2 regions of the Clostridium sp. Marseille-Q7071 genome follow, and region 2 is predicted to be linked to the other one. Evidence: a T-box and tRNA genes for the amino acid it is inferred to sense, from the RefSeq annotation. Region 2 holds a T-box; the other holds one or more tRNA genes.
The links. The T-box of region 2 lies ahead of tyrS (tyrosine--tRNA ligase). A T-box ahead of a tRNA ligase gene usually reads a tRNA of that ligase, here a tRNA-Tyr.
Positions count from the first base shown of each region.

Region 1: it has a tRNA-Tyr gene. The T-box ahead of tyrS (tyrosine--tRNA ligase) is inferred to sense a tRNA for this amino acid. The anticodon was not compared.

Region 1 covers NZ_CBCOPR010000001.1:237,118-256,195, forward strand. The annotation lists partial or broken gene ACWPW7_RS01055 (MATE family efflux transporter) at 1-718, opposite strand, end outside; gene ACWPW7_RS01060 (ABC transporter ATP-binding protein) at 845-1,618, opposite strand; partial or broken gene ACWPW7_RS01065 (FecCD family ABC transporter permease) at 1,620-2,662, opposite strand; gene ACWPW7_RS01070 (ABC transporter substrate-binding protein) at 2,734-3,411, opposite strand; gene ACWPW7_RS01075 (hypothetical protein) at 3,378-3,791, opposite strand; partial or broken gene ACWPW7_RS01080 (helix-turn-helix domain-containing protein) at 4,850-5,874, opposite strand; gene ACWPW7_RS01085 (PQQ-dependent sugar dehydrogenase) at 6,498-7,610, opposite strand; tRNA gene ACWPW7_RS01090 (tRNA-Tyr) at 7,933-8,017, opposite strand; tRNA gene ACWPW7_RS01095 (tRNA-Thr) at 8,026-8,100, opposite strand; tRNA gene ACWPW7_RS01100 (tRNA-Val) at 8,119-8,194, opposite strand; tRNA gene ACWPW7_RS01105 (tRNA-Tyr) at 8,201-8,285, opposite strand; tRNA gene ACWPW7_RS01110 (tRNA-Thr) at 8,294-8,368, opposite strand; tRNA gene ACWPW7_RS01115 (tRNA-Val) at 8,387-8,462, opposite strand; tRNA gene ACWPW7_RS01120 (tRNA-Tyr) at 8,469-8,553, opposite strand; gene ACWPW7_RS01125 (hypothetical protein) at 8,923-9,687, opposite strand; gene ACWPW7_RS01130 (hypothetical protein) at 9,819-10,442, opposite strand; gene yyaC (spore protease YyaC) at 10,945-11,490, shown strand; gene mreB (rod shape-determining protein) at 11,835-12,863, opposite strand; gene spoIIID (sporulation transcriptional regulator SpoIIID) at 12,954-13,208, opposite strand; gene ACWPW7_RS01150 (peptidoglycan DD-metalloendopeptidase family protein) at 13,369-14,073, opposite strand; gene spoIID (stage II sporulation protein D) at 14,754-15,857, opposite strand; gene murA (UDP-N-acetylglucosamine 1-carboxyvinyltransferase) at 16,134-17,393, opposite strand; gene ACWPW7_RS01165 (hypothetical protein) at 17,420-18,115, opposite strand; gene ACWPW7_RS01170 (hypothetical protein) at 18,579-18,761, opposite strand.
Region 2 covers NZ_CBCOPR010000001.1:1,905,949-1,919,212, forward strand. The annotation lists gene ACWPW7_RS08810 (AAA family ATPase) at 67-654, shown strand; gene ACWPW7_RS08815 (peptide chain release factor 3) at 1,137-2,735, shown strand; gene ACWPW7_RS08820 (ECF transporter S component) at 3,653-4,189, shown strand; gene ACWPW7_RS08825 (zinc-ribbon domain-containing protein) at 4,306-4,467, opposite strand; gene ACWPW7_RS08830 (hypothetical protein) at 5,073-5,483, shown strand; T-box leader at 5,559-5,775, shown strand; gene tyrS (tyrosine--tRNA ligase) at 5,932-7,158, shown strand; gene ACWPW7_RS08840 (ATP-binding protein) at 7,263-8,819, shown strand; gene ACWPW7_RS08845 (hypothetical protein) at 8,835-8,966, shown strand; gene ACWPW7_RS08850 (response regulator) at 8,921-9,553, shown strand; gene ACWPW7_RS08855 (flavocytochrome c) at 9,631-11,046, shown strand; gene ACWPW7_RS08860 (FMN-binding protein) at 11,347-11,694, shown strand; gene ACWPW7_RS08865 (DUF503 domain-containing protein) at 11,883-12,164, shown strand; gene ACWPW7_RS08870 (hypothetical protein) at 12,246-13,264, shown strand, end outside.

The sequences.
Region 1 (19,078 bases), 1.7 Mb from region 2:
GAATAACTAGCAACTGTTTTAAACATCTGCCTATCAAATACAATATCTTGACGCTTAAATTTAATAAAATCTATACGTTTAATTGCATACACAGCACAGCTAACCGCTGAAATACCTGAGCAATAAATGTTGCCAATGCAACACCTGTTACTTCCATATTTAATATTATAGTAAAAACCAAGTCTAAAATTATATTGATTACAGCAGATAAAATTAAAAAGTAAAGTGGGGATTTGGAATCGCCAATAGCTCTAAGTAAAAAAGAAAATGCATTATAAACTCCTGAAAAAATTAGCCCTGCAAATATAAATCTCAAATAATCAGCAGCATATGCTCTTGTTTCTGGTGGCATTTGAAACAACTGAATTATTTGCCCCATAAATAGAGATGTTATTACCGTAAGCGTAATGCTTATAATAAAAATAAATATAAAGGAAGTTGAAATTGCTTTTTTCAATTCTTCATATCGCTTTGCACCAAAAAGTTGAGAAAAAAGTGCAGACGCTCCCATAGAAAGCCCAATCAAAATAGATGTCACAAATGTCATAATTGCAAAGGATGAACCAACAGCAGCTAATGCCTCTTTTCCCACAAATCGACCCACAATAATTGTATCAACAATATTATAAAATTGCTGAAACAAATTACCAATAAACATTGGAATTGCAAATCGAATGATCATCTTCATTGGCTTCCCTTTTGTCATATCAGTTTCCAAATCAAACACCTCCAAATATCTATTTAAGTTAAAAACTTAAATTTCGTCTTCTAGAATAGCATTTTTTCTTTTTTCACATAATTTAAAGTAATCTATATATCTTTAAATTATTGAAATAAATTATGTTCAATTTAATATAGGATTGTAAGCAATAGCTAGTCCACCAGTTACAGGATTCTTATAAATTTCACAATCAATTTCATATACGTGCTTTATAAGCTCTTTTGTTAGAATTTCATTAGGAACTCCATTTGCAATTACTTCTCCACTTTTTAAAACATATAAAATATCACAATAGGTTGCAGCAAGAGAAAGATCATGTAATGCAGCCAAAGTGCCAACTTTTAAAGACTTAACAATTGATAAAATTTGTAATTGGTATTTAATATCTAAATGATTTGTTGGTTCATCAAGTATTAAAAATTTAGGTTGCTGAGCAATAGCTCTAGCTAATATAACTCTTTGTTTTTCACCGCCGGAAAGAGTTAGATAACTTCTATTTGAATATGAAACTAAATCTACTTTCTTAAGGGCTTCATTAACAATTTCATAATCACTTTTATTATTTGATTGCATTAAATTTTTGTGAGGGGTTCTACCCATCATGACCATTTCATATACAGTAAAGTCAAAACTCATATCATTAAATTGTCCAACAACTCCCATTGTTTTGGAAATTGACTTTGGACTAGATTTTAAAACATCTTTCTCATCTAAAAATACCGATCCTTGTTTAGGCTTAATTACTTTATATATACTTTTTAACAAAGTGGATTTTCCACATCCATTAAAAGGCCCAATAATACCAACAAATTGTCCACTACCAACATAGAGAGAAATGTCTTTTATAATATCAGCTCCTGAAAGTGCAACTTGCATATTATCAACTTTTAAATTCATATTATTTTCCTCCAAATCCGTAACTTTTCTTAATTAACATATACATAAACATAGGAGCACCAAGAAGAGCTGTGACAATACCAATTGGCAATTCACCTTTTGGTATGATTGTTCTTGCCAATATATCTGTCCAAATAAGGAAAATCGCACTAGTAAGGATACCTGCTGGTAAAAGCCGCTTATGATCAGAACCAACAACACTTCTAACTATATGAGGAATAATTAAACCAACGAATCCAATGATACCGCATGTTGCTACAATTACACCTGTAACTATAGATGAAATAACCATATAAAGCCTTCTATAAAAATTAAGATTAATTCCTAAAGTAACTGCAGCTTCATCGCCCACTAACATTGTGTTCATTATTCTTGATTGTAACAAGAAAAAATAATAGCTATCATCACAACCGTTCCGATTAAGGGTAAATCCTCCCACTTGGCAGAAGCAAGACTACCCATTGTCCAAAAAGTTATAGAACGAATTCCTTCTGAGTCTTTTGCAAAATAAACAATAAAATTTGAAAATGCACTACATAACGCATTAATTACTGTTCCAGCAAGAACTAACTTGACAGAAGACATTTTGCCACCAATACTCGAGAGCACCAAGACCAAAATAGCAGCTCCTAAAGCTCCAATAAATGCCCAAAAAGCAATCCCCATCTCACCGATAATACTTGTACTAGCAAAACCTATCATTATAGAAAATGTTGCTCCTAAAGAAGCACCTGAGGAAATACCCAATATATATGGATCAGCCAATGGATTTTGTACAGAAGCTTGCATAACAGCTCCACATAAAGCAAGCCCTGAACCAACAATCATTGCTAACAATACTCTTGGAAAACGAATCTGCCAAATAATATCTACAAACATTCCTGACGTAAGTTGACTAAGATTCCCAATTTGTATACCTGTTAATTTATAAATCAATATTCTACAGGATTCATTAAAAGGAATAGACACTTGCCCTATAGATACTGAAATAATAATAGAAAATACAATAGTGACAATTAATAAAAGGATTATTGAATTAAACATATATCGGCTTTTTAATACAGACTCAAAATTTGTTGAAGTATCTTTCCTATCGCTTTGTTTTATCTTTAATATCATTTTTCCCTTCCCCCAAATAATTCAGGATGAATAAATGCTGCTACATCTTCATATAGATCAGCAAGTTGAAGACCACCATTTATCGAATTTGTATATTCTGCCACCATTACATTTCCTGTTTTTATTGCACTGACATTTTTGAGTCTTTCGTTTGAAAGTAGTTTGTTTTTTATCATCTCACTGTTAGGCTCCTGAAATTCTGTGATAATAATTTTTTCCGGATTAGCAGCAATAATTGCCTCAATTGACATCTCGATATATCCATTCTCTGACAATTTCATATATTCTCCGCCTGCACCTTCAATCATTTCATCAATAATGCACCAAGAAGGTGGATAGTAATAATAGGTTTCTCGTGCACTTCCAATAAGCAATACCTTTGGAGTTTCTTTAGCACCTTGAGCTATCCTTTTAACATTATTGATTCTAGAGTTCTGCTCTTTTAGATATATATCGGTCTCACCCCTAACATTAAAAGCCATTCCAAAATTCTTAATTTCCGTAAAATATTCCTCGATGCTGCGTCCTATTGTAAAGTTTACAGCGGAAAGTACTTGAATACCCCTGTCATTCCAAAAAGAAATATCCCCCAATAATTCTTCTTTAAAAGCTGAAGATATGGAATAGATAATGTCAGGTTTCAATGCAAGTACAGCTTCTTTAGATAATTGCACGATTCTGTAATAATTGGCATCTGGTTAATTTGATTAGCATATTTTGAAAAGGATTGATTAAGATAACCTACACCAACAACTTTATCCTTTTGCCCAAATTCAATCATGAGTTCAGCCATAGTTTCTCCAATAACTACAACTTTTTTAGGTTCTCTTTCAATGGTTTGTTCTATTTCTTTACCTTCATTCGTATACATTTTAATAGTGACAGGATAATGATTTCCCCCTTTTGCGTCACTTTTTTCTTGATTTAGTTTTGCATCTTGATTATTTTGGCTTTGCTCTTGATTATCTTGCACCTTCTCAGTATGAGAGCACCCCACCAACATAGAAATACAAAAGGCTATTGCTAAAAACAACGTTGTAAATTTTTTTGACATTTTCCTACCTCCTAAGTAATTCTGTTGTCTTGTAAATAATATAAATTTTTAGAATTCAATTCGCCGCCTTATTTAGACGAACGCTAATTGTATTCGTGTAATAATTAAGCACATAATCTGTGTCTTCTATTAAAATTATCAATGACTAATTTTAATAGAAGAATATACTATGTTATATGTTCAAGTAATCACTATAAATATTATCTATAATACTTGGCAATTTTCTATTTGGTCAGTATTAGAATCTAATTCCTATTTTTGATAATACTTAATTTATGTGTCTTTAAAATGTTCCTATAACTTTAATTAAGTTCTTTAAATAAGTAGCATATATAGATAAACTGCCTTAAATATTTCAATTCACAACTTTAATAAATGGACAATTGACAATTGTAGTGGTAATTAGTTTTAATCAAAATAATTTCTTTAATTATTTTTTACTAGCAATATATTACTCGTGCTTTATAAGAAGTGATTACATTACTTTAAAAAATTATTAGGTGGCTAAACGCTTCACTAATCTACATAAATTTCATATATATTTACATTTTCGTCTCTTTACTGGTAATGATTCTTAATTTCATATGAATCATGTACTATTATACTGAAATAATATCTACTAACTATGTTGATACAAGCATTGTTTATGTTGATAAAAGAACTTTTGAAATCACAAATATTTATGTGTTATGTTCTATCAAATTACCTCATCATCTTTACTAACTTTAGTAGATTAAAAAGAACATGATGATTTTGAAAAGAAGATGTAAAAAATAACCATGGTAAGCTTAATATGAAGGAAAAATTTATATATAGTAACTATAAGTTTTACTTAAGACTATTTCATACTATATTCGTTAAAATACTTCAAAGAATTTATTATTTAATAGTTATTAACTTTTAAAATTGAAATTTATCTTAAGCAAAACAAAGCCACAGGTATTACCCTGTGGCTTTAAGTTTAAAGAGAAATTGATAAACTAAGAAACTGTACAAATCTAAGAATAAAACTTGCAAATAAGTGAGTATTACAAAATTATATATTTAGCAATTGGAAACTAAAGTGATGTAGTTCTATACTGTAATGGTGTTATTCCAAATTCCCTTTTAAATGCACAACAAAAATTACTTGGATTTGAGTATCCTACATCCAAAGCAATTTCATTAATTGACCTATCTGTATCCAGCAATAATGTAGCAGCACGCTGCAAACACATTTTTCGATGATATCTAAAGATAGTGTCTCCATATACAATTTTAAAGCCTTTAGCCAATTTGTTTCTGTTAAGAGCTAATTGCTTTGATAGGGTACTGACAGTTGGAAGTTCATATAAATTCGTCATTAGTATTTCTGGTACTTTTTTAATTTGATTGATTTCAAATTCACTCAAAGATACTTGCTCTATTATGTCTGTTCCGAGGATTTCATAGGATACTATTTTCGAGAATATTTCCATTACTTTACTTTCAAAAATAAAATTTTTGATTTTTTAGGCAAACTACAATTGAATATTTGTAAAAATACATTTCCAATTTCAGGAGATACTTTTATTCCTTGATAATACTGTTGTCGAAGTGTATTTTCCAATTGTTCTATTGTATCCTCCCAAAGTTCAATTCCACAACTTCCGAAATAAGAATCAATAGTCCCTTTTTCAGCAGTAATGGAGATCCCTTGATATTTCTGACCGGCACAATATCTTACTGAACCACATGTTCCTCGAGACATTGATACAGAAAGATCATTTGGAGTCAAACACATATTGCCGACCTTGGACTCTTTTATGGATAAACAACCAGCAACACAGTATTCTACTTCAAAGTATTCTTGTGATAAATCAAACTCTGTTATAATATCATGGTGGAAGACTACATCAAAAATTGTAAGTGTTACATTTCCCATTAGTTTATAAACTTTTATGCATCCTTCTCCATAGTTGGAATCTATATCATATATAGTTTCCTTGTCATTTTGATTGGCTTTGAAATCACGTATCGTTGAAAACCGCCTTCGCATTTCTGAATATTGCATAAGCATGTCTTCATATCCTTCTTTTATATCTATGTGAAATCTATATTCCATATTTATAATTGCCTTTCTAGTAATTAAAAAATATTTTACCATAAAACTTGATATATTCATTAAGTAGTTAGTTTTTGGTGGAGAATTAAGTCTCCAAATCACCAACAAGTTTACAGTCTGTACTCTTAACCACTTAGAAATCGTCTAAATTACAAAATCAACAGTACCAATAGGAGTTACAGCCTAATAATTACAGATAATACTAGCATAATGGAATTTTCTTGTCAATATTGCTTATATAACTCTCAAAATGATAAAATTTTTCTATTAATTCTCTATGAAAATAAGAAAAGACATCTTACTAAAGATATCTTTTGGGAAGTTAAGTAAATATAAATGCCATTGTTTTCTTGCTCTCTATGATTATTATCTGTAGCAATAGCATATTAAAATACTGTTAGTTTGAGAATTATGATTATTACAATCACCCCTATAGGAACAAGCTCACTATTAGATACAATCGGCCACGTGAGCACAATTTGGTTTTCTTTTGCCTATTTTTCTTTTTTTCAAAAGAAAAGCAAGTAGGATTAATGAACAAGAAAGATGTTGCATAATCCATGAGAGCAGCTCGAAAAATTTTTCACATGATACCATGAGCAAAGTGGTTTCTCTTTTGCTCTCTAAATATCACTTTTTTTCGGAATGAGCCGGATAATCTTATCATCATCTATATTAGGATTGCCCCTGCCATCCATATTACTAGTTGTCAGATAAATTGATCCATCTTTCGCCTGAATAACCTCACGCAAACGTCCATACTCACTTTTTAGCCATGATTCCACATTCTCCACTTCTGTTCCTTTTTCATTTAATGAAATTGCAAGTAGTTGTTCTCCACGCAAAGTAGCAACTAGTAATTTTCCTTGCCATGGTCCTTGATTTACGAAGGCAATACCAGAAGGTGCCCATGTATCTTCTCCGCTGTGTATCAAAGGTTTTTGTGTTACAACTTCTTTGGATTCTTCGTTTCCTTGAACGAGAGGCCATCCATAATTAGCTCCTGGTCGTATAATGTTTATTTCATCATGTCCTGTCTGTCCATGTTCTGATTCATACAAGATATCTTCTGAATTCCACGCTAAGCCTTGAGGGTTTCTATGCCCTAAGCTATAAACAGGTGAATTAATAATTGGATTATCTTCAGGAATACTGCCATCTAATTCTATTCGCAGTATCTTTCCCGCTGTGCTGGTTACCTCTTGTGCTAATGCAGAATTTCCTGCATCTCCTGTTGTTATATATAATTTCTGATCCGGTCCTATCTTTATCCTTCCTCCATTGTGAATTTGTCCACCAGGGATTTTATCTAGAAGAATCCGGTCAATGGTTGCCTTGTTATTCTGTTCAACTAATCTGACAACACGATTATAGATTTGATTACCCTCTACATATGAATGCATAACATACATATAACGGTTTTGTGAATAATTTGGATCTAGCACAATCCCCATTAATCCACCTTCCCCCTGACTTGTAAAGGGTGCACCAAATGTAATGAGCGGCTGAGTATTAAGTTTACCATCTTCAATTATTCTAATTGCTCCAGACCGCTCCGTAAAATACACTTTGCCTTCATCGCTTATCGCTATAGCCCACGGTACATATAGATTCTCAGCGATAATTTCAATCTCGTAAGGAAATTGCCTTGATGTGACTACATTAGCTTTGGCATTAGTTGCATTACGACTACGCAATATAATATTAGACAAAACATTGTAAATCGTTTCTCTCATACTATTATCCTCCAAATTTAAATAAATCCATATCTAAATGCATACTTTAATTATATTATAAGATATTTGTTTTAATGCATTATTGGCCATGCCTTAAAACTTTCACTAAAGCATCATTGAAAAATAGTAGAAATAAAGCAATATTTTCATATTAATAAGTTAATTTAAGGATTTCGTCTGAAAAACGAGGAATTTAATTCCAGTATACAAGCAATAAAAAACGTAGCAGACTTCTGACTGCTACGTATAAAAACATGATTATTTATAAAATAAAAGCTACATTTGAGCCCTCAAAATAAGGTAACAAATGTAGCTTTTTGCTTGGTGGAGGAGGACGGATTCGAACCATCGAAGCGAAACGCAACAGATTTACAGTCTGCCCCCTTTAGCCACTCGGGAACTCCTCCATATATTATGGAGCTGGCAATAGGAATCGAACCTACAACCTGCTGATTACAAGTCAGCTGCTCTACCGTTGAGCCATGCCAGCATATTATACAATTTTTAATGGTGGTCGCAACAGGGATCGAACCTGTGACCCTCTGCTTGTAAGGCAGATGCTCTCCCAGCTGAGCTATGCGACCATAATTTGGTGGAGGAGGACGGATTCGAACCATCGAAGCGAAACGCAACAGATTTACAGTCTGCCCCCTTTAGCCACTCGGGAACTCCTCCATGTATTATGGAGCTGGCAATAGGAATCGAACCTACAACCTGCTGATTACAAGTCAGCTGCTCTACCGTTGAGCCATGCCAGCATATTATACAATTTTTAATGGTGGTCGCAACAGGGATCGAACCTGTGACCCTCTGCTTGTAAGGCAGATGCTCTCCCAGCTGAGCTATGCGACCATAATTTGGTGGAGGAGGACGGATTCGAACCATCGAAACGAAACGTAACAGATTTACAGTCTGCCCCCTTTGGCCTCTCGGGAACTCCTCCACGTTATAAAACTGACTATTTAAAGTAGAACTTAAACTTATTCACTACAAATTAGCTACTCTACTATCAATGAATGCCAGTATTTTCACAAGTTCTTCAGAAAATTCCTGAGAACATTGACAAGGAATAGTATATAATTTTATAACTATTTTTTCAAGTTTTTTTTATACCGTTTTCAGTATTTATACTTTATTATCTCCATTTTTCTTATTTTTACTTCATATTTCGTATAGCTACAATTATTGTTTTAATTATATATGATTTATTTCAAAGCTAAAGATTCAATTAAATAATGTGCATCAAAATTCCTCAATACACGCTATTTGCTCATATTATGATTATTGTATATCTTATATATTAAATTAAAGTTTATTGCAACTCTTCTTTGTTTTTCATATTTAAAGCAACTGTTTTCATGTTTGTAAAGAATGAATCATCTTTAAAAAACTTTTCATATTTTTCACAAGCTTCTATACAATGGTCATATTGATCAGTGGATAAATAAACTGTTATTAAATCTTTAATATGATGTAATTGTGGAGTTACAAATAATAAATCATCTAAAAAATTATCTGTTTTATAGTTTAATACTTTATTTGTAAATATAGAAAATAAAAGTATTCCCGATATCCAAACATACTTTGCTCCCATAGCTCTAAATTCACTAATATCCCATCCACTTAGATGTTGTTCTGCATCATTACCATAGCATTCATCTTGTTTATAAAAAATATATGGTGTTGATATTATAACACTATCCGATGTCTTAAAGCATGCTTCTAATAGCTTTTTTCCATCTGATTTTTTCAAATGCTCTATAACATCTGCAAGTACTATTAAGTCATATTTAGGAAAATCCTTTTTATTTAAAATATTCATTGCATTACCAATATATATATTATCATAAATATAACCATGTATTGGTGTGATATATTTCTCATATATTTCTATTCCATCTATTAATATATTCCAAGGTGCATATCCACCATCATTATTCTCTCTTAAATCTAAATATTCTCTAACTAAAAATCCTATCTTGCCAAATCCAACTCCTATTTCTAGTATAGATTTAGGTTCCAAACTATAAATTGCAGGAATTAAATTTGACACTGAAGCTAAATTACTAGAAGGCATATCACCAACTCCTAAAATATTTTAAATTCTTCTAGTTATAATATAGATTTCAAAAATAAAAATGTTACCTTGGCCTTAGAAAATACTAAAATATATTTAAATTATTATCTTTAAGAAATTTACTATATAAATTAATCAGCATTCTCTACAGTATCCATATCTATGAACTTTCTCGCTATTTTCTTAACTTCATAAAGCTCTTTTTCTGATAAATAATTTTCTAATACATCTAAGCTCTTTCTTACTCCTATTTTTTGATTTTTATATTGGAGATAATCGTTAATTTTATTCTGTTCCTCTTTTGGTATTTTATCACTTATTGTAAAAAGCTTCACTTTATCATTAATGGATAATGCTGTTTCAATCTCTTCTGGTGGAATTTTTATTACTGAATTTTTTTTCCTCTGCTCAATATTATAAGAATCGAATTCTCCTTCTACTATTACTTCTGTATTCTCATCAACTTCATCTAAAAATAGTTTCGTATCCAAATTTCTGTCATTAAATTTGCTTTTATTATTATCTATTTGAATATTTTTTTCTAGTTTTTCTTCTTTTTCTAAATCTTTTTCTTTATGTAGCTCATTTTTTTCATGGATACTGAAAATTTGATTATTATTTATCATTATGTTGTCTCTATTAAATATATTTGATACTATCTCTTCGTCTCTTTTATCTGTAGCATAAAATTTTAAAATGCATATAGTAAATATAGTATAAAGAATAACTATAAAAGAATAAATCTTTCTTTTCATTACATCACATCCTTGTAGTTAAAATATCTTTTATAATTCTTTACCTAAAATTTAGCAAATATACATTTATTACGATGTAATCTTTAGCAATTCCAATAGCAATTAAAAACATATCTTAAATACTTATATTTTCAATTATTAGTTTTTCTTTTAATTGCTTTACTTTCCTATATATCTCTATATTTTTATAAAATTCAATAATTACTATATATTATTTAGCATATATATTTTATTAGGGCTATTGTATATAGTGTATAAAATTCTTTAATATTATTTAATTTATGAACTTATTAATTCCTCTTTGATAATTAGTAAATGTATTTATAAAATCCTAAGATAAATATTTGAGTTCTTTAAACAATATTAAATTTTAATATAGCTTTTTGATTAAATAGAATATTAATATACTTATTCCTATATTTTATACTTTTAATTTTTAATTAATTAAGAATACACATTATTCAAAATATAATTATAAATAATTAATTAGGAGGTGTAATAGGTGACTAGAGTGAAGACACATTATAACAGTCCCTTAGCCTATTATAATTTAGCAAATTTTATTAAAGACTACTTGGATGAAAATACTATTATTATTTGCATAGGAACTGATAGATGCATAGGGGACTCTTTAGGACCTTTAGTAGGAACTTTTTTAAAGGAGAAACAGTTCCCACTACCAGTTTATGGCACAATATCAGAACCTATTCATGCCTTAAATCTTGAAAGTAAACTATCTCAAATAAAAATCAAACATCCAGATGCAAAAATAATTGGTATAGATGCTTGCTTAGGTCCTTTTTCAAGTATAGGAGAAATACAAGTAAGAGATTTCCCCATTAATCCTGGAAAAGGTGTAGGAAAACAACTTCCTCAAGTAGGGGATATATCTATAATTGGAATTGTCGATTCTAGTGAGGATACTGAATTATTTACAAATAGAAATATAAGACTAAATCTAATAATGCAATTATCTAAAGTAGTAACTCGCGCACTAATACACTCTTATTATTTAGTTTTTAACGAAGAAATTTTAAAAGAATCCTAAAGAGTTCTCTCTAATTTTAGAGAGACTTTTTCATTTCAATCTACAGTATCAAAATAAAGAATATAGTTGCTTTAATGTAGAGAATTGTAAAGTAAGATAGAGTTACAAAGAAGAAATTTTAAAATTTTCTCATTTTACTAATTAAATAATATATACAATTTTCCTGTACGCAACTTTCTTATCCTTCCTTCTAAAGCATCCAGCCTTTAAGCAATAAGTTTTAGTAATATTGCCTTGGCTGAAGGACTTTTACGAATTAAAATGGTGAAGCTTTGCTGAGAAGGGTAAAATTAAAAGGACATACTTTAGAGTATGTCCTTTTAATAACTAACTTTTATATTAAATTAATAAAATGATAAATCTTCTCCGCTGAATGAATCATCCATTTTATCTATGAAGTCTAAAGCTTTACCAGTTCCTAGCGCAACACAGGAAACTGAATCTTCAGCTACATATACAGGAACTTTAGTATAATCTTGTATTAGCTTATCTAATCCATCTAGAAGTGCTCCACCACCAGTCATAACTATACCTTTTTCAGCTATATCAGCTGCAAGTTCAGGTGGAGTTTTTTCTAATACTGCATGAGTACATTCCGCTATAGCTGCTACTGCCTCTCCTAGAGCCTCTCTCATTTCTGTTGAATTAACAACTATATTTTTGGGAAGTCCTGTAATAAGGTCCCTTCCTCTTATTTCCATACTTATTTCTTCTTCTTTTTTATAGGCAGAACCTATATTAATTTTTAAATCTTCAGCAGTTCTTTCACCTATCATAAGTTTATGCTTCTTTCTTATATAACGAGTTATTGATTCATCAAAATTATCTCCCGCAACTTTGATTGATTCTCTAACAACCATTCCACCTAATGAAATAACTGCGATATCTGTGGTACCTCCACCAATATCAATTACCATATTTCCACTTGCCTTTGAAATATCAAGACCTGCACCTATCGCTGCAGCTAAAGGCTCTTCTATTAAATGAACTTTTTTTGCACCAGCATTTCTTGCTGCATCTTCAACTGCTCTTCTTTCAACTTCTGTAGCTTCACAAGGAACACAAATCACTACCCTTGGAGCTGATTTCTTATTTCCACAAGCCTTTCTTATAAAGTGTTCAAGCATTTTTTCTGTTACATCATAATCTGAAATTACTCCATCTCTTAGTGGTCTAATTGCCACTATATTTCCTGGAGTTCTTCCTATCATTTTTCTAGCTTCTTCTCCAACTGCTAAAACCTTATTTGCATTTTTGTTTATGGCAACTACTGAAGGCTCTTTTAAAATAACACCTTTTCCTTTAATATACACAAGCACTGTAGCGGTACCCAAATCTATACCCATGTCTGTCCCCATTCCGAAAAAAAACATCTTAAAATTCACTCCTGCTCTTTCGTATTTTAATATATACAGACTTATAATAAAAATCTTTTATATTCTCTTATTATAATACGAAATATTTTATCCTTCAATCGTTTTGTATTTCATCTTTGTGGCCTTACCGCCTCTTATGTGCCTTTCAGCTTTGTTTAAATCCAAAATATTTTTTGCCTCCTCAGCAATCTTTGGATTTATCTTGGGTAATCTTTCTGTCATATCCTTGTGTATAGTACTCTTACTTACCCCAAATACTACAGCTGTTTTTCTAATAGTAGCTTGAGATTCAATGATATATTTTGCAACCTCTAGTACTCTATCTTCGATGTAGTCTTTCAAAGTGTTACCTCCTTAACCCTTCTATATTTATAAATATGCTAAAAACTTGGTTTAAATTACTTTGTTATCAGTCATTTTCCGACATAATCGGAAAATGACTAATATTTAAGTTAGTTATGAACTAATATTTTTCACTTAAGATAAATGGTTAACTAAATAGTTATTTTTTATAACTAACAAATTTAGCTGGATCTACATTTTTACCATCTTTTAATACTTCAAAATGTAAATGTGGACCATATTCTTCATAAGCAAAGTTTGTTGTATTTCCTATTTTTCCTAATTCTTGAGAAGCTTTAACATTATCACCTTTTTTAACGTTTACTTTTTCTTCTAAGTTACAATACTTAGTAAGAACTCCATTTTGATGATCCACTTCTACATATGTTCCTTCTGTTGAAACATCTATGGTTTTAATAACTCCATCCATAGCCACCACAACAGATGCTCCTTTTTCAGTCTTAATATCCATACCAAAGTGTGGTCTATAATCCTTAGTTGATGCCATATATACAGGATCTTCTGAATAAGCTCTTGCTAACGAACCTTTAACAGGATTTATAGCTTCACTATTAGCTTCTTTTGATACAGCCTTACTATCATTTTCCTTTTGAACTTGAATATTTGGTACAGGTTCTAATTCTTCTTTTTTAACCTGTAATGCATCATTAAAGTTCTTAGGATCTACTACTGCATCACCTTCAGCTTTTGCAGTTTCTTCTATTACAGGTGGATTAGTAGCAACATCTTTTCTATTTCCAGCTGTTATAACTGCTACTGTAGCCACAGCACATAAGCATACAAATAAGATTACGTAGAAGCCCTCCTTCTTCAAGAATTGTTTAAATTTAGATTTATTATCCATAAAAACACCTCCACTAATATTGTTGTCCTATATAAATAACTTCATTCAATTTGCATATGAAATTTTTTCCTTATTTTTCGACTAAATTTACTATTTAAATTAATTTATTAATATATATATTTGTATAAGTATGTTTTTATAGATATATTTTTAATATAAATAAAAATATATTAAAAATAATAAGGTTTAATTGAAATTGAACTATAATAATGAATACTTATATATTTTGTAAATATAAAAATAGTTAATTAATTTTATGTATAATAAAAGATATTTACTTATAAAAAAAAGAAAAGCGATTTTATCACTTTTCTTAAAAACTTTTTAAAAAAGTCAGTTCATTAATATTATATTTTCCTTAATTATTCATATTTAAAACATTACAAATAAAATAATTGATTAAAAATGCGTAGGTATTTCTTAGTAAAAGCTGAAAAATTTAAAATTATTTATTTTTAAAGTGATGAATCACTTCTTATAAAGGACTAGTAAGATATTGCTAGTAAAAAATTAGTTTAAGAAATTAATTTCAACCATAATTGTGAATTTTCCATTGTGAGTTATGGATTAAAGTATGCAACAGTTTAACTATATTAGCTATACATTAACTTTTTTAGGTAGTTTATCTATAGAATGCTGATTAGTTAATTTTTAAAGATAATTAATTTTTATTTTTAAATTTACCTATTAATTTTAGTTACTTCTACACCTTTATAATAATGACTTAATATTTGTTTATAATCTTTCCCATCTTTAGCCATAGCGTTTGCACCCCACTGACTCATACCTACACCATGTCCAAAACCGCTGCAACTTATTTCTAATTCACTATCTAAAAAATTCAAATTGAAATTAGCGGAATTTAAATTATATAACGCTCTAAATTTAGTTCCTGCTATAACGGTATCTCCTAACTTTATTTCCTTGACACTTCCCCCCTCAGTTCGTCCTAGTATTTTAATTTGACTTTTAATATTGCTTACTACCATATTGGCATTATATTCATTATTCACTTTATCTACTAACTGGTCATAAGGTACTTTCACAGTGCTTTTATATCTAGGTGCCTGTTCCTCGCCTTCACTTTCAACACTTCTTAAATATGGAAGAGCATTAACAAATACATCCTCAGAATTTTCTGTTCTTCCACTACTAGTTGAAAAATAATATGCGCCTCTTGCTAATTCGTTATTATAAGTAATAACTTGACCTTCTGTTGCTTTCACAACTTCCTCAACTTTCTTCCAATTTTCATTTGCCGAATCTCCCCAAAGTTCCATTCTTTTTTCCTTATTCATATAAACTTGACAATGAATAGTATCACAAAGATCTGCCCCATTTCCTTTTGAGCATCCTCCTCCCAATACTTTAGTATGTGCGATGGTATATGTTCTTGCAGCTACTGCTTGTGCCTTTAAAGCCTCTACTTCAAAATTTATAGGCATTTCACTACTGATTACTCCTTTTATATACTCTTCTAATGGTAGTTCTACAACTCTATTCTCTTTACTAAGATAAATTTTTACTATAGGTACGTTAATATTATAAGTAGTTGCTGTCCCCTTTTCACTCTTACCATCCTTTATTTTGACTTCCTGTTCTTTTATTTCGAAGGGATTAGTAGTTTCTTCCTTATTATCTCCTAAAATGAAATAAGTTGATAATAATAAAAATACAAATCCTAAAGCTAAAAATATTAACACTCTAATAATTTGTGAAGCTAAATCCTCAGAGACTATCCCTTTACATTTGTTTATATTTTTATAGTTATTTGTAGATCTCATTTTATTCTCCTCCCACTCAGTATTTCATAAGCTTTAATGTTAATTTACTATATATGTTTATAATATTGTCATTAAGATATTATTAAAGTTATTAGATATTTATTAATAAATATCTAATAATATAACCACTAATTTATTTTAAAAATTATTATAGTAATATTAAATTTAAAGTTGATGTTTACAGTAATATAATTAATACCTTTAAGTAAGAAAATAAAAGAACTTTTTTAAGTAAAATAAGAAGAGACTATGAATAAAATCCATAATCTCTTTTATCTATACTTTAATTCTTTCAATATCTGCTCCAAGCTCTCTCAATTTATTTTCTATAGAAACGTATCCTCTATCTATATGGAATACATCTGAAACTATAGTTTCCCCTTTAGCACAAAGTCCTGCCAATACTAACGCCGCACCTGCACGTAAGTCTGTTGCTTTTATTTCTGCACCTGTGAGAATATCTACGCCTTCTACTACCGCACACCTTCCATCTATTTTAATATTTGCTCCCATTCTTATAAGCTCTCCAACCTGCATAAATCTATTTTCAAATATAGTTTCTGTTATTAGACTAGTTCCTTTTACCGTACATAAGAGGCTCATCATTTGAGACTGCATATCTGTTGGAAATCCTGGATATGGCATAGTTTTTATATCTATAGGTTTCAATATACTATTGCCATCAACAATTAAACTATTACTATCACATTCAATTGTAACTCCCATTTCCTTTAATTTTGCAATAATTGGTTTTAAGCACTCTTCATTAATATTATTTATCTTTATTCTGCTCTTAGTAATAGCAGCGGCTATCATAAACGTTCCTGCCTCAATTCTATCAAATATAGGCGTGTGACTTACTCCATCTAATGCATCTACACCTTTTATTATTATGGTGTCTGTTCCTTCACCTTGGATATCTGCACCCATTTTTCTTAGGAAAGTAGCTAAGTCAACAATTTCTGGTTCTTCCGCTGCGTTTTCAATAATGGTTTCTCCCTCTGCTAAAACCGCCGCCATCATTATATTTTCTGTTGCTCCTACAGAAGGAAAATCTAAATATATTTTTTTGCCTATTAGCTTTCTTGCCGTAGCCTCTACATATCCATGACCCATAGTAATATCCGCTCCTAAAGCTGATAATCCTTTCAAGTGTAAATCTATAGGTCTTGATCCTATATTACATCCTCCTGGAAGAGAAATTTTAAACCTTCCAAATCGTCCAATCATTGCTCCCATTATTAAAAAGGAAGCTCTCATCTTTCTCACTAATTCATGATCAACATTACTATCATTTAATCTTGAAGTATTTATTGTTACAATATTACTTTTGGAATCTATATCTACGTCTGCATAAAGTGACCTTAACACATCGCAAAGCACATAAACATCTTCTAGCATAGGTGCATTTTTCAAAGTACACTGTCCGCCGCTTAATATGGTCGCTGCTAATATAGGCAACACTGAATTTTTAGCTGAACTTATGTTCACTTCTCCTCTTAATGTTTTACCACCTTTTAAAATAAATTTATCCATGTTAATCCTCCATCAATAGTGCTGATTTAAAACGCTAAGGTTATTTCTGGGGTACCCATAATTAAATAATTACCTGAAGAGTATCTTACAACAGCAAATTGGAAGTCTATTAATTCATTATTTACTCTTTTAGCAACATAATTTTTAGTATTACAAATAGTGCTATAACCATTATTCAATTTTACAGTATTTAAACCTATAGCTTTCTTGTTTTCTAAAGCGTTTATTATACTATAATTAATAGTTTTCAAATTCTTTTCTTCAAGCATAGACTTAACTTGACGATAATATTGTACATTATAAGCATGTTCTGATAACACTTTATCTAATACCCCTTTTAAATCTTCTAATTTATTTTCATTGGTCTTTTCTACTAAATTTATAGTTATTAGAGTTTCGTCTTTATAGCAAGTTTTCTCAATATAACCATAAATCTTATCAAACTTAAATTCTCTATAATTAGAGTTATCATATATTGTTTTCTCTTCTATTGAAGTTGTGTATTCTCTTAATAATAGTAACAAGTTTTCATAGTAGTAATCATAGTTTTTATCTGCCTTAAAGGTGGTCGTAATAGAAACTTCTACTATATTACTATTTGTTGTAGATAAGATTTCATTAAATACGTCTGTCCTCTCTTTAGCCTGAAAGAAAAATATATTAAAATTAATTATAACTATAGTCATTATCAAAAAAATTACTGCTCTTTTTCTCTTAATCATACCAATTCCCCCATTCACTTAAATTATTGACTTGGGTATAAAATTTTATTCCCTTATTCAGGAAAATAATAAATTATCCCTCCTCAACTAAGAAGAGGGTTAATAATTAGGGAATTGATATATTATATATTATTAATATATAACCAAAGCATCGAAATTGTGCATTATTGTTTAATAATGTAGAAAAATAAAAAAAATATTATTAATTATCATAACTTTTCACATATATAATTAAAGATTTAAAATAATAAATATTATATAGTTATAGATAAAAATTAGAAATTATCAAATCTCTATTAAAATTTTCCTACAAACATAAATATTATAAAAATTAAATATAATACTATTTTAAGTTTAAAGAAAATCTCAAAATATATTTATCAATTACATAAAAAAAGAAAAGTGACTAGGCACTTTTCCTAAAAATCATAATAAAAATCCATAATTGTAGCTTTATTTAATACTAATTAAATAACGAAGAAAAAGTAGAAACATTTTTTAATAGTTTAATGGCAGTATTTAAATCAATATACTTCTCTCCATCTAATTCTATGCTATTATTCATAAACTGCTTTACTGCTTCCTCATACTCGTATTCAATATTAACTACAGAAGAATCCGGCACTTTAATTCTATTATTCTCCATTTTCCTCTTCCTTTCCAAGATAATATATACATAGTATGTATTAAAGTAGAAATTTTTATCCTTAAATATATATTTCCTAGGAAATCGACAAGATTATACATTTAAAATTTTACATTTTATATTTAACACATTGTCTAATAAAAAAGATATCTTTTTCAAAGTTCTTTTAACCGCAATTTAAGCCTTCCCTAAAAATAGCTAGTTAAAAATTCTAAAGATATTTATATTAGACAAAAAATAAGCTTCCACAAATAGTAATCCTATCTGTGGAAGCTTACATTGCAGTATTTATATACAATATATCAAAATACTGATTA
Region 2 (13,264 bases):
GTTGAAAATTGCATAGTAAATTGCTATAATTTACTATGCAATTAAAATATTTGGAGGTCATAAGCAATGACTACTAGAATAGCAGTTTTGGGTGGACCAAGATGTGGAAAGACTACACTTATACAACAATTATATGTTGATATGAAAATATTAGGATTAGATGTAGGCTGTGCGGCAGAATATAGTACAGAATATTTAAGAGAAAAGGGTATGATTGAAACTATCTCTGAACAATATGGTATATATTTAGGCCAAGCTAAGTTAGAAGAAGAGCTAGAAATTTTTGAGTATGCTATTACTGATTATGCTACTTTTGTTCCATACATATATGCAAGGTTTATGTTAGGTGATAAAAAACGCACTGTAAAAGAAATAGAGATATTAAAAGATCTTTATGGCCTTGCAATTAGAGATATTTCAAAATACGATTATATATTTTATGTAGGACGAGAATTTGGATACTCTAAAGATGGAGTTAGATGGCAAGATGAAGAAACTGCCAGCAAAGTAGATGAAGCTATTAAACAGTTTTTAGATGTAGAGTCTGTACCGTATATTAAATTAACGGGAAACACTAGAGAAAGAGCGAAACAAATATTAGACATAATTGGGATAAAAGGTGCAACTTCAGAAGTTGCGGGAGAAAGCATTTAGAGACTATATTTTAGTCACTAAATGTCTTTTTTATTTTAATTCTTTATTGTCAATTTTCAATTGTATAAGGTAGAAATTTAAAGAATTCAATAATGTAATTATAAAATGTATAGATTAAATTGGAAAGTAGTACATCTATATCTTAACTAAAAAATATTTTTAAAAATTGTTTTATACAAATCAATATGATATTATATAAGGTAGGTTTATTTACAGAACATAGCCTAAATCTTATAAAAATTTTATTAACTTAGCTAATTTTACTAAAGATTAAAGTGATAATAATATACAATAAATTATAGTTTTATTTTAAAATATTTATATAATTAATTAAAAGTTTATTTTAAATTGTTTCAATTTATTATAGTTAAATTTTTCTTTACAATAATAGTTATATGGATATTTATAAAACTTTAAATTTATATATTTTGTGAAGATTTAGGATAAAATAGTTAATATATTTAAATAAAGGAGCGGTACTTTTGAGCGATTACATAAAAGAAATTGAAAAAAGAAGAACCTTTGCTATAATTTCTCACCCTGACGCTGGTAAGACTACACTTACAGAAAAGTTACTTTTATATGGAGGAGCTATTAGACTTGCAGGGTCTGTTAAAGCTAGGAAAACAGCTAAACATGCTGTTTCGGATTGGATGGAAATAGAAAAAAAGAGAGGAATTTCCGTTACTTCTTCAGTAATGGAGTTTAATTACAATGGATTTTGTATAAATATATTAGATACTCCAGGACATCAGGATTTTAGTGAAGATACCTATAGAACTCTTATGGCAGCGGACAGTGCAGTTATGGTACTTGATGGGGCTAAAGGGGTTGAAGAACAAACAAGAAAGTTATTTCATGTTTGTAGTATAAGAGAAATTCCTATATTTACTTTTATAAATAAAATGGATAGAGAAACAAGAGATCCTTTTGAACTTATGGAAGAACTTGAAAATGAACTTGGAATTAAATCTTATCCAATAAATTGGCCAATAGGTACAGGAATTCACTTTAAAGGAGTCTATGATAGAGAGAAAAAAGAAATAGAAATATTTAATGCAGGGAACCATGGACAAACTGAAGTTGAAACAGATATAATTCCTATGGAAGATGAAGATGCAGTAAGAGAAGCTATTGGAGATTCACTATATGAAAAACTTTTAGAAGATATAGAGCTTTTAGATGTAGCAGGAGATGATTTTAATTATGAAAAAGTTAAAAGAGGAGAATTAACTCCTGTGTTTTTTGGAAGTGCATTAACAAATTTCGGAGTAGAACCATTTTTAGGGCATTTCTTAAATTTAACTACAGTACCATTACCTAGAATATCAGATAAAGGTAAAATAGATGTATTTTCAGAGGATTTTTCTGCCTTTGTTTTTAAGATACAAGCTAATATGAACAAAGCACATAGAGATAGAATAGCATTTATGAGAATTTGTTCAGGGAAATTTGAAAAGGGCATGGAAGTTTTCCACATTCAAGGAAATAGTAAAGTTAAACTTTCACAACCTCAGCAATTCTTGGCACAGGATAGGGAAATAGTAGAGAATGCTTATGCTGGAGATATAATAGGGGTATTTGATCCAGGTATTTTTAGTATAGGTGACACACTATGTTCTCCAAACAATAAGTTAAAATTTGAGGGAATACCAACTTTTGCACCAGAGCATTTTGCTAGAGTTAGAACAGTAGATACAATGAAAAGAAAACAATTCATAAAAGGAATAACTCAAATTTCTCAAGAGGGTGCTATTCAAGTATTTAAAGAACTTCATATAGGTACAGAACAAATTATTGTAGGTGTTGTAGGAGTACTCCAGTTTGAAGTTTTAGAATTTAGACTTAAAAATGAGTATAATGTTGATATTAAAATGGATATGCTTTCCTTTAGAAATATAAGATGGATTGAAAATTCTGATATACCAGCAGAAAAATTGAATATTACTAGTGATACTAAAGTGGTAAAAGACTTTAAAGATAGAGATTTACTGATTTTCCAAAATGATTGGGGAATAAGTTGGGCATTAGAGCATAATGATGGCCTAGTATTATCAGATATAGCTAAAAATAATGATTAAGATATTTTGAAATACCTAACAAAGAAAGCGTGATGAATTCACGCTTTCTTGCTTTTAAAAAACTAATTATAGATAGATTGGAAAAAGGAATTTAAAAATTAAGAATCATTTTTGACTCCGCTTTTAGAGATGTTTTATGGACGTAAATATTTATGAAATATATCTTGAATTATAGTAAACAAACTGATTATTAACAGCACATTTATCAAATTTCCACCAATTAAAAAGAAGAGACATATTAATAATAGTAGTAACATAAAACCGCCAAACCACCGTAAATATGTCATTTAGCTATCATCCGTTATGTAAAACTTATAAAATTTAATAAAAATATTATAAAACTTTATTGTTGATTTTATCTTTAATTTGTTCATCTTCATAAAATGCTATTTTTATTTTATATATCACTAGAAGAGATCAAATTTCTATGTAACTCATAATACGCAGAAATGCTTACTCTAATGATTAATTTATTAAGTATCTTATCTACTTAAAGCTTTATTAAGCATAAGTGAAAGTATAGTTGTAATTTTATATTTACTAATATAATGTCACATATTCAATGAATAAAAAGATAAATAGTTTTATAATAGATTTTTATAAGTAACAATAACGGTTTTCACCTACCTTTCTTCAAAGAATTTTTGAATATTTTTATAAAAATGCTTTAACTGTAGACAATATATAGAAAAGCAGAATAATAAATAAAATTTTACTTATTATATATAAGCTTTTTCTTTTAAAACAAATTTATAAACTTAATAGAACTATTCACTTATAAATTTGCAATTAAAATTAGTTTCCTCTAAAGGACAATAAAATATACAAAACTTTTTAAATATTATAAACAAAACATTGTAATTTTTTTGTTTATATGTATAATTAATATGGGAAAACTTTATGGAGGAGTGTTTAGTATGGGAAATAACAAGGTAACTACTAAGAATGGTGTAAATAGTAATACAGCATTATCATTAGTACAAGTTGCTATAATGGCTGCAATAATTTATATTGCAACTAGTATAATACATGTACCATTTATTTCTGGAGAAGGTGTACTTCACTTAGGTGATAGTGCAATTTTTGTTGCAGCAGTATTGTTAGGTAGGAAAAAGGGAGCTGTGGCAGGAGCGATAGGAATGACTTTATTTGATGTGCTTTCCCCATATATTATTTGGGCTCCATTTACTTTTATAATAAAAGGCTCAATGGCTTATATTGCTGGTGCTTTAGCTTATAGAAATGGTTATGAGGGGAAAAATTTTATGAACAACTTCTTTGCTTTTGTTATTTCAGGAGTTGTTATGATAATAGGGTATTTTTTTGCAGGTTGGATAATATATGGCTTACCTAATGCAATAGTAGCTATTCCAAGTAATGCATTGCAAGTTGCAGCTGGTATGGTTATAGCGTTACCACTAGCGACACAATTAAAAAAATACATAAAGTTTTAATAAGGTAGAGGGTATACTTCCCTCTATTTTTTATATAAAGCCTTTTATGCTAAGAATATTATCCATATGGTCTAAAATTAAAAAAGAGAGCAATTGCTCTCTTAGTATTCTAGTTATTATTTGCTATAGTTATTTCTAGAATTTTTTCTAGATTTTCTGCACTCTGGGCATCTTACTGGATCATTTTCGAATCCTTTTTCTTTGTAGAAAGCTTGCTCTCCTTCAGTGAATACAAATTCTTTTCCACAATCTTTACAAGTAATATTTCTATCTGCCATTATTAATGACCTCCTTTTAATCTAAGGACTAATTAAACAATGGATACTATCACTTTCTTTTCCTCGATTAAAGGAGGGGATAATTGCCTTGTTCTAATTAACCTTGTTCAATCTATTAGAGTTGAATAAAACCCTAATATTATTATAGCATAATTATTATATAATACAATAGAATTTTTCAAAATAAGTGGAAATTTTTTTATGAAAGTAACAATTTATGTATATGAGTAAATTAAAATTATCATCTGCATAAAATAATATAAAAGCCAGTTATGAAGAGGATTATAGAGCATATGGAAAAAAAAATTATTGGCAAAAAATAGTATATAATTTAAAATTCAAAAAATTCAAAAATAATCACAAAACTAGCATAAAAAAATATTTCAAGACCAAAGATTATTTTATAAAATATAGGTTAAAATGAATAATTATATAAGATTTAGTTATTGTAAAAGTGAGAAATTTATAAATAGATTTTACATTAATTGAAAATTTTCCTAATAGTTTATTGTAAAAATATTCTGAATAATATATAATGAATATAACTCAAACATAGTAACTCATAGTAATAATTAAATAATAAAATAAGTCTGGGGGCGTTAAAAATGATTCATGTATTCTGTAACAAAAAAGGCTCAGGAAAAACAAAGGCTCTTGTTAGCTTAGCAAATGACAAGGTTTCGAAGGCAAAGGGTAACTTAGTTTATGTTGATGATGACAGAAGAATGGTTTTTGAACTAGATAGGAAGATAAGGTTTATATGCGCAGAGGACTTTAAAGTAGATAATGCAAAAGATTTCTATGGTTTTTTATGTGGAATGATAGCACAAGACTATGACATTGAAGCTATTATGATAGACGGAGTTATGAATGGAGTAATTTCATCCTTGGAAGAAATGAAAAAATTATTTTATAAAATTGAATATTTGACTCAAGAGTTTAACATTGAGTTTTTCATAAATATTAGTGGAGATCCTAGACAGTTACCAGATGAGATAAAGAGATATATTAGTTAAACCCAGTTATTTTATATAATTTATACTTGTATTTACTAAAGAATAATAGTATTATAGTAATAATAAATTTTATATTTAAAGGCGATGATAGAAATAAGTAGTTATGGAAATCATAAAGAGAGCTGATGGTTGGTGTAAATCAGTTGAGGAACATAATGAAATACATTCTTGAGCTTTAGGCTGAACTTAGATTTTAATAGTAGGCTGATACGGCATTTCTTACGTTACAAGATATGAGTGGATTTTTTACAAAATCAATTTGGGTGGTACCACGGAAAATTTCGTCCCTAGTTTTTTAACTAGGGACTTTTATTATTTAAAAAACTATAAAAGCTTTAAAAAAGTATTTTTAAAGAAATTTCAATGATAATTTTAAATTTTGAATTCAAAAAGAGATATAGCTAATTATTATTAAAATTAATATCGTACTACAAAGGGAGGAATTAAAATGAGTAATACAAATGTATATGACGTTTTAAAAGAACGTGGATTTTTAAAACAGTTAACACACGAAGAAGAAATGAAAGAAATATTAGGAAAAGAGAAAGTTACTTTTTATATAGGATTTGACCCAACAGCAAATAGTCTTCATGTTGGACATTTTATAGCTATGATGTTTATGTCCCATATGCAACAAGCAGGTCATAGACCAATAGCATTAGTTGGTGGCGGTACTGCAATGGTAGGAGATCCATCAGGAAGAACTGACATGAGAAAAATGCTTACAAGAGAAGATATAGATGAGAATATTAGAGGTATTAAAAAACAATTATCAAGATTAATAGATTTTAGTGATGATAAAGCTATACTTGAAAATAATGCTAATTGGCTATTAGATCTTAACTATGTTGAATTTTTAAGGGAAGTAGGAGTTCATTTTTCTGTTAATAGAATGCTTACAGCAGAATGCTTTAAGCAAAGAATGGAGAAAGGATTATCTTTCCTGGAATTTAACTATATGTTAATGCAAGGATATGATTTCTTAGTATTAAATCAAAAATACAATTGTACTATGCAATTAGGTGGAGATGACCAATGGTCCAATATTTTAGCAGGTATGGAGCTTATAAGGAGAAAAGAAGGTAAAGCAGCATATGGTATGACATGTTCACTATTAACTAATAGTGAAGGAAATAAAATGGGTAAAACTGCAAATGGTGCTGTGTGGTTAGATCCAGAAAAAACTTCTCCTTTTGATTTTTATCAATACTGGAGAAATATTGATGATGCTGACGTTGAGAAATGTTTATCATTATTAACTTTTGTACCTATGGATGAAGTTAAGAGACTTTCTGCATTAGAAGGATCTGAAATAAATAAAGCTAAAACAGTACTTGCTTATGAAGTTACAAAGCTTGTTCACGGAGAAGAAGAAGCAGAAAAAGCTAAGACTGCTGCAGAAAGCTTATTTGGTGGTGGAGTTGATATGTCTAATGTGCCTACAGTGGCTATAGGCAATGATATGTTAGAAGGTAATATATTAGATATATTGGTTCAAACAGAAATAGTACCATCTAAAGCAGAAGGAAGAAGACTTATACAACAAGGCGGATTAACTATAAATGAAACCAAGATAGAGGATGTTAATGCTAAATTCTCTATAGATTTTATAAAAGATGGATATGCATTAATAAAAAGAGGGAAGAAAAAATTCTATAAATTAGAAGTTAAATAGAAGAAAAACTGCTAACAATGTTAGCAGTTTTTCTTTTGTTTATGTATTATAATGGTATTTTTAAAAATATATGTATACAAGTATTTTAAATAAAGGTGGTTTTAATGAAACTTCAAAATAAAATGATAATTTTAGTAACTAGTATAATATGTTTTACCTTAATTATTGTAACTTATTTTTTTATGAATTATTCCAAGATGATATTAAAAGAAGAAAAAGGTAAGGCTGTTATGAATATGGCTACCTCTGTTGCAGCTATGGAAGTAGTTATAGATAATGTAGGAATGGAAAAAGGAATTTATAAAATACAGCCTAGAATAGAAGCCTTGAGACTTAAAACAAGAGGTCAATTTATTGTAGTGATGGACATGAAAGGTATTGCATATTCTCATTATCTTACAGAAAGCTTAGGGGAAGCTTTTATTAATGAGGGAGAAAATATTGTATTATCAAAAGGACGAAGTTATATTACTACAGACACAATTGAAGATATAGATAAATCTATTAAGGCTTTTACACCTATATATAGAGATGGAAAACAAGTTGGTGCTGTTTGTGTAGGATTATTCTTAGGGAGTTTTAATGACGAATACACAGATTTAATGATAAATTTTCTTCCCTATGTAATTATAGGTCTTATAATAGGAATTGTAGGAGCTATTATAATTTCTCATAACATTAAAAAGTCTATTTTCGGACTTGAGCCTGATGAAATAGCTTGGGTACTTAGCGAAAGAGAAGCAATTTTAGAAAGTATGAATGAGGGAATAATAGCTTCAAATAAAGAAGGAATAATAACAGTAGTAAATAAAAATGCTAGAGAATTTTTAGCTGAGGAAAAATATGTAGGAAGAACTTTAAAAGAAATTGAGCATTTTAATAAATTAAAAATAGTGTTAAAAAATGGAGTACCTATTACAAATGTAGAAGAAAAACTTCCTTTAGGAAAAACAGTTATTAGTAATTATTATCCTATCACTAATAATGAAAGTAATATCATAGGTTCTATTGTGACTTTTCAAGATTTTACAAAGGTTAAGCTTATGGCTGAAGAGCTTACAGGAATTAAAAGACTTATGTGGTCTTTAAGAGCACAAAATCATGAATTTATGAATAAGCTCCATGCAATTTCAGGGCTTATTCAACTAGAAGAATATAAAAAAGCTTTAGAGTTTATACATAATACTGCACAAGCGAGAACGCATATTTTAGATTTATTAAATAATAAAATTAAAGAACCTGTTATAGCCGGATTAATATTAGCAAAATATAATAAAGCATCTGAAGCAAGGATAGATTTTCAGATTGATAGCAACTGTGAACTGAGGGAAATTCCTAAAGTCATAACAATAGATGAGTTTGCAATTATATTAGGAAATTTAATTGAAAATTCCATTGATGCAGTTATAGGAAAAGAAAATGCTAAAATAACAGTGTTTATAATGGATTATGACCAGGAGATTCAAATAGAAATAAGTAATAATGGAGATAAGATATCAAAAGATATAGAAGATAGAATATTTAATCAGGGCTTTACAACAAAACTTGGTGATAGAGGACATGGACTTTATAATATATTGAAAATAATAAAAGAGATAGAGGGTAATATATACTTTACTACTGATGAAAAGACCACTTGGTATGTAACAATTCCAAAATAGAGGAGGATATTTAAAATGATTAATGTTTTAATTGTAGAGGATGATCCAATGGTAAGAGAAATAAATTCAATGTTTTTAAATAAATTAAAGGGATTTAAACTATGTGGAGCAGTAGGAAATTTAGAAGAAGCAAAAAAAGAATTATAGAAAGTAAAAATCCACAGTTAGTGCTTTTAGATATATTTCTTCCAAATGAGAATGGATTAGATTTTATTAGATGGATAAGAAATGAAGGGATTTGCTGCGATGTAATATTGATTACTGCTGATAGAACCTCTGAAGCTGTGCAAGAAGCTTTTAGATATGGAGCAATAGATTATTTAATAAAGCCTTTTACTTTTGATAGATTTAAAGAGGCATTATATAATTATAAAAAACGTATGGAAACCTTTAATAAACTAATTTCTATAGAACAAAAAACTATTGATCAATATGTTCTAAATAATGAAGAAAATTATAAAAATATGTCTGAGAATGAGAGAGAAATAGAGTTGGCAAAAGGACTGAATATTCACACATATAATCAGATTTGGAATTATATTAACGATGATGCACACTGTTGCTTTACAGCAGAAGCACTTTCTGAAAATATAGGCATGGCAAGGGTTACAGTTAGAAGATATCTTGAATATATGTTAAAAGAAGGTAGGCTTTATATTGAATTAGAATATGGGAAAATAGGTAGGCCTTGTCATGTATATAAGATTCTAGACCAAAAAGAACAAAATAAATAATAAGAACAAAATATTGATTGTTTATTATTTAACAAATATGCTCTAGCCATAGATAATTTCTGTTAGGGGGAAGAAAAATGAAAAAGAAGATATTAGCCTTAGCAATGACAGCTATAATCACTATTCCGTTATTAGTTGGTTGTGGAAGTAAAACGGAAAGTGCAGATATTGTTATTATAGGGGCAGGTGGGGCAGGTCTTGCAGCAGCTGTTGAGGCACAGGAAAGTGGAGCTAAAATTGTTGTTTTAGAAAAGATGCCTATGGTTGGAGGAAATACAACTCGTGCAACAGGTGGATTGAATGCTGCTGGAACAAAAGCTCAAGAAAAAGCTGGAATTGAAGATAGTGCCGAATTATTCTTTAAAGATACTATGAAAGGTGGATATAATAAGAATAATGAAGAGTTAGTTAAAGTATTAACTGAAGAAGCAAAAGATACTGTTGAATGGTTAGAAAGTTTAGGTGCTGATTTATCAGATGTTGGAGCGGCAGGAGGGGCCTCAGTTAGAAGGATTCATAGGCCAACAGGGGGATCAGCGGTAGGACCTAATATAATTTCAACATTAAAAAAGGTTTCAGAAGATAAGAAAATTGATATTAGAACGATGAATGAGGCTGTGGAAATAGTTAAAGATAAAGAAGGGAAAATTTCAGCTGTTAAAGCTACAAATAAAGAAGGTAAAGAATACACAATAAATACTAAAAGTGTTATATTAACTGCTGGAGGATTTTCAGCTAATAAGGAAATGGTTGTAGAAAATAAAGCTGAGTTAGAAGGATTTGATACAACAAATCACCCGGGGGCTACTGGAGATGGAATTGTATTAGCTAAAAAAGTAGGTGCTGCTTTTGTAGATATGAGTGAAATACAAACTCACCCAACGGTAGTTCCAGGAAAAGGTATTATGATTACTGAAGCAGTAAGAGGTAATGGTGCAATACTTGTAAACAAAGATGGTAAAAGATTTATCAATGAATTATTAACTAGAGATGTTGTTTCAAAAGCTATATTAGATCAAAAAGACAAGGTTGGTTACTTATTTTTTGATGAAGAATTGAGAAAGGGATTAAAATCTATAGAAGAATATTTTAGTATGGATTTAGTTACTGTGGGAAACTCTATAGAAGAATTAGCTGAAAAATTAGATATAGATAAAGCTAATTTAACTACAACAGTTGAAACATATAATAAAGCTCAAAAATCTAACAATGATACAGAATTCCAAAGAACTGATATGGCAGTAAGTTTAGAAAGTCCAAAATTTTATGCAATTGAAGTTACACCAGCAGTTCATCATACTATGGGTGGAGTTAAAATTAATACCGATGGAGAAGTAATTGGTGAAGATGGACAAGTTATATCAGGATTCTATGCAGCAGGAGAGGTTACTGGAGGAATTCATGGTGGAAATAGACTTGGCGGAAATGCACTAGCAGATATAATAGTTTATGGAAGAAGGGCAGGACAAACTGCAGCAAAAAATTTAAAATAATACTATTGCTAGTAAAATAAATTCTTTATAAGTTTGTTTTTTATAGTAGAAGCATTTATAAGTATAAACTGTGAATTATAAATTTAGATATTAAATAAGTAACAATTATTTTAGATATATATTAATTTTATAATGGAACATTATGGGGAACTATGAGTAAAATGAGTTAAAAACAAACTGTATACAATGTAGAAAAATTATGGTATATTTATTGAGAGAAATTATCAAAGAATAATTTTGTTATGTGATATTAGTAATTATTTGCATTGAAAATTTAATATCACTAAGGAGGAATTTAGAATGAAAAAAGTAGTAATCGTATTATTATCATCAATATTAACAATGGGGATATTAGTAGGATGTGGAAGTAAAGAAGCGGCTTACAAAGACGGAATCCATGAAGGTGTTGGAAAAGGATTTAAAGGTGATATAAAGGTATCTGTAGAAGTTAAGGATGGAAAAATAGAAGATATTAAAGTTGTTGAGCAAAAAGAAACTGAAGGTCTTGGAGATAAAGCGATAGAAGAGATAATCAAAACAATTAAAGAAAAACAAACAACTGAGAAAATAGAAGCAATTTCAGGAGCAACAGGATCAAGTAATGGTGTTGTAGAAGCTGTAGATAAAGCTTTAGAGCAAGCAAAATAGATAAAAAGAATTGGACAAGGTCTTACTGATGAAAATCGGGAGGCCTTTTTTATATATTATAATAGAAAAAGGAATAGTAATTATTAGAACATAAATAATATATTTAGACATTTTAAAGAAAATATTTATTTTATCTTTAAATACTATTTTAAATAAATTAACAAAATCTATTTATAGGAGATGTTATTATGATTATAGCTATAGCGAAAATAAAATTAGGTGCACCTTGGGTACACTCATTAAAGGAAAAACGGATGATTGTTAAAAGTATAATAGATAAGGTAAAACATAAGTTTAATGTGTCTATTGCAGAGGTAGAAAATCAAGATATACATCAAACTATAGTAATTGGAATTGCGCTAGTGAGTAGTAGTAGCAGTCATGGTGATAGTGTATTACAAAAGGTTATAGATTATATAGAAAAAAATTGTGAGGCCAATATTGAGGGTATAGAAACAGAAATATTATAAAAGCTTTCCTTTATGTTATCAATAAATATAGATTCTTTACGATAATTAAAGTAAATATAGATACCTTTAAGGAGAGATATTATGTCTGGTATTTGGAAAATCAACATGGTTCAAAATCAGGCTACTCAGCAAGATTTTAATAAAACTACTTTCAGAAAGGGAGATAGCTTTAGTGCAAGGATATTAAATATCAATAAGGAAAGTGGTGAAATTGTAATAAGACTTTTAGATGGAAGACAATTTCCTGCTAAAATAGATGGCTTTATTGAGGATACCCTGTTAGAAAATTATTTATTAAAATTTGTAGTAGATGATTTTAGTGAAGGAAAATTAACTTTAGTATTAGGTGGGGACAGTAAACCTCTAGAAGCCTTAATACCTTTAGAGAGCAAAAGCATATTAGAAGAAGTAATAAAAAACTTAGGATTAAAAATTTCAAAAGGCGATGAGTATATATTAAAGGAAATGCTCAAATTTAATATTCCATTAACTCAAGAAAACTTTGATGAGGTTAAAACTATAGTTGACTTTACTAATAAAATAAATATAACACCTGGAGAAGAAGATAATTTTATAGAAAAGTATTTAACAGCAAAAAATATAGAACCTAATAGTGAAAAGGGAGTTATGGTTAAAAATACTTTAAAGAACTTTTTCTCTTCTCTAAAGACTTTAGATTTAAACTCATTACTAATGATGAAGGAAGAGAACATACCAATTACAGAAGAAAATATAAAAAGTTTCAATAATATTAATAAAGAAGACTCAGTAGTAGTTAAAAATATTCAAGAAGTATTAGAAGCATTAAATATTGAGAATAAAGATATGACTGTAGATAATAAAATTTCTAAGGAGAAAACTATTCCGGATAAATCATTAACAACATTAGATGCGGAGAACAAGGTAATAAAAAATGAGAGTTTTGATAATACTGTAAAAGACATTGCTTTACAAGGCAAAGAGATATCAGATAAAGAAATTAATAATAAAGTTGTTATTGATGAGAAAAATCTTTTAGTTAAAAACGAAGAAAAAAATATTAATAGTAATGAAGTGATAGAAAAGGAAATCATTACTTCAAAAGAAGGTAAGATTATAGA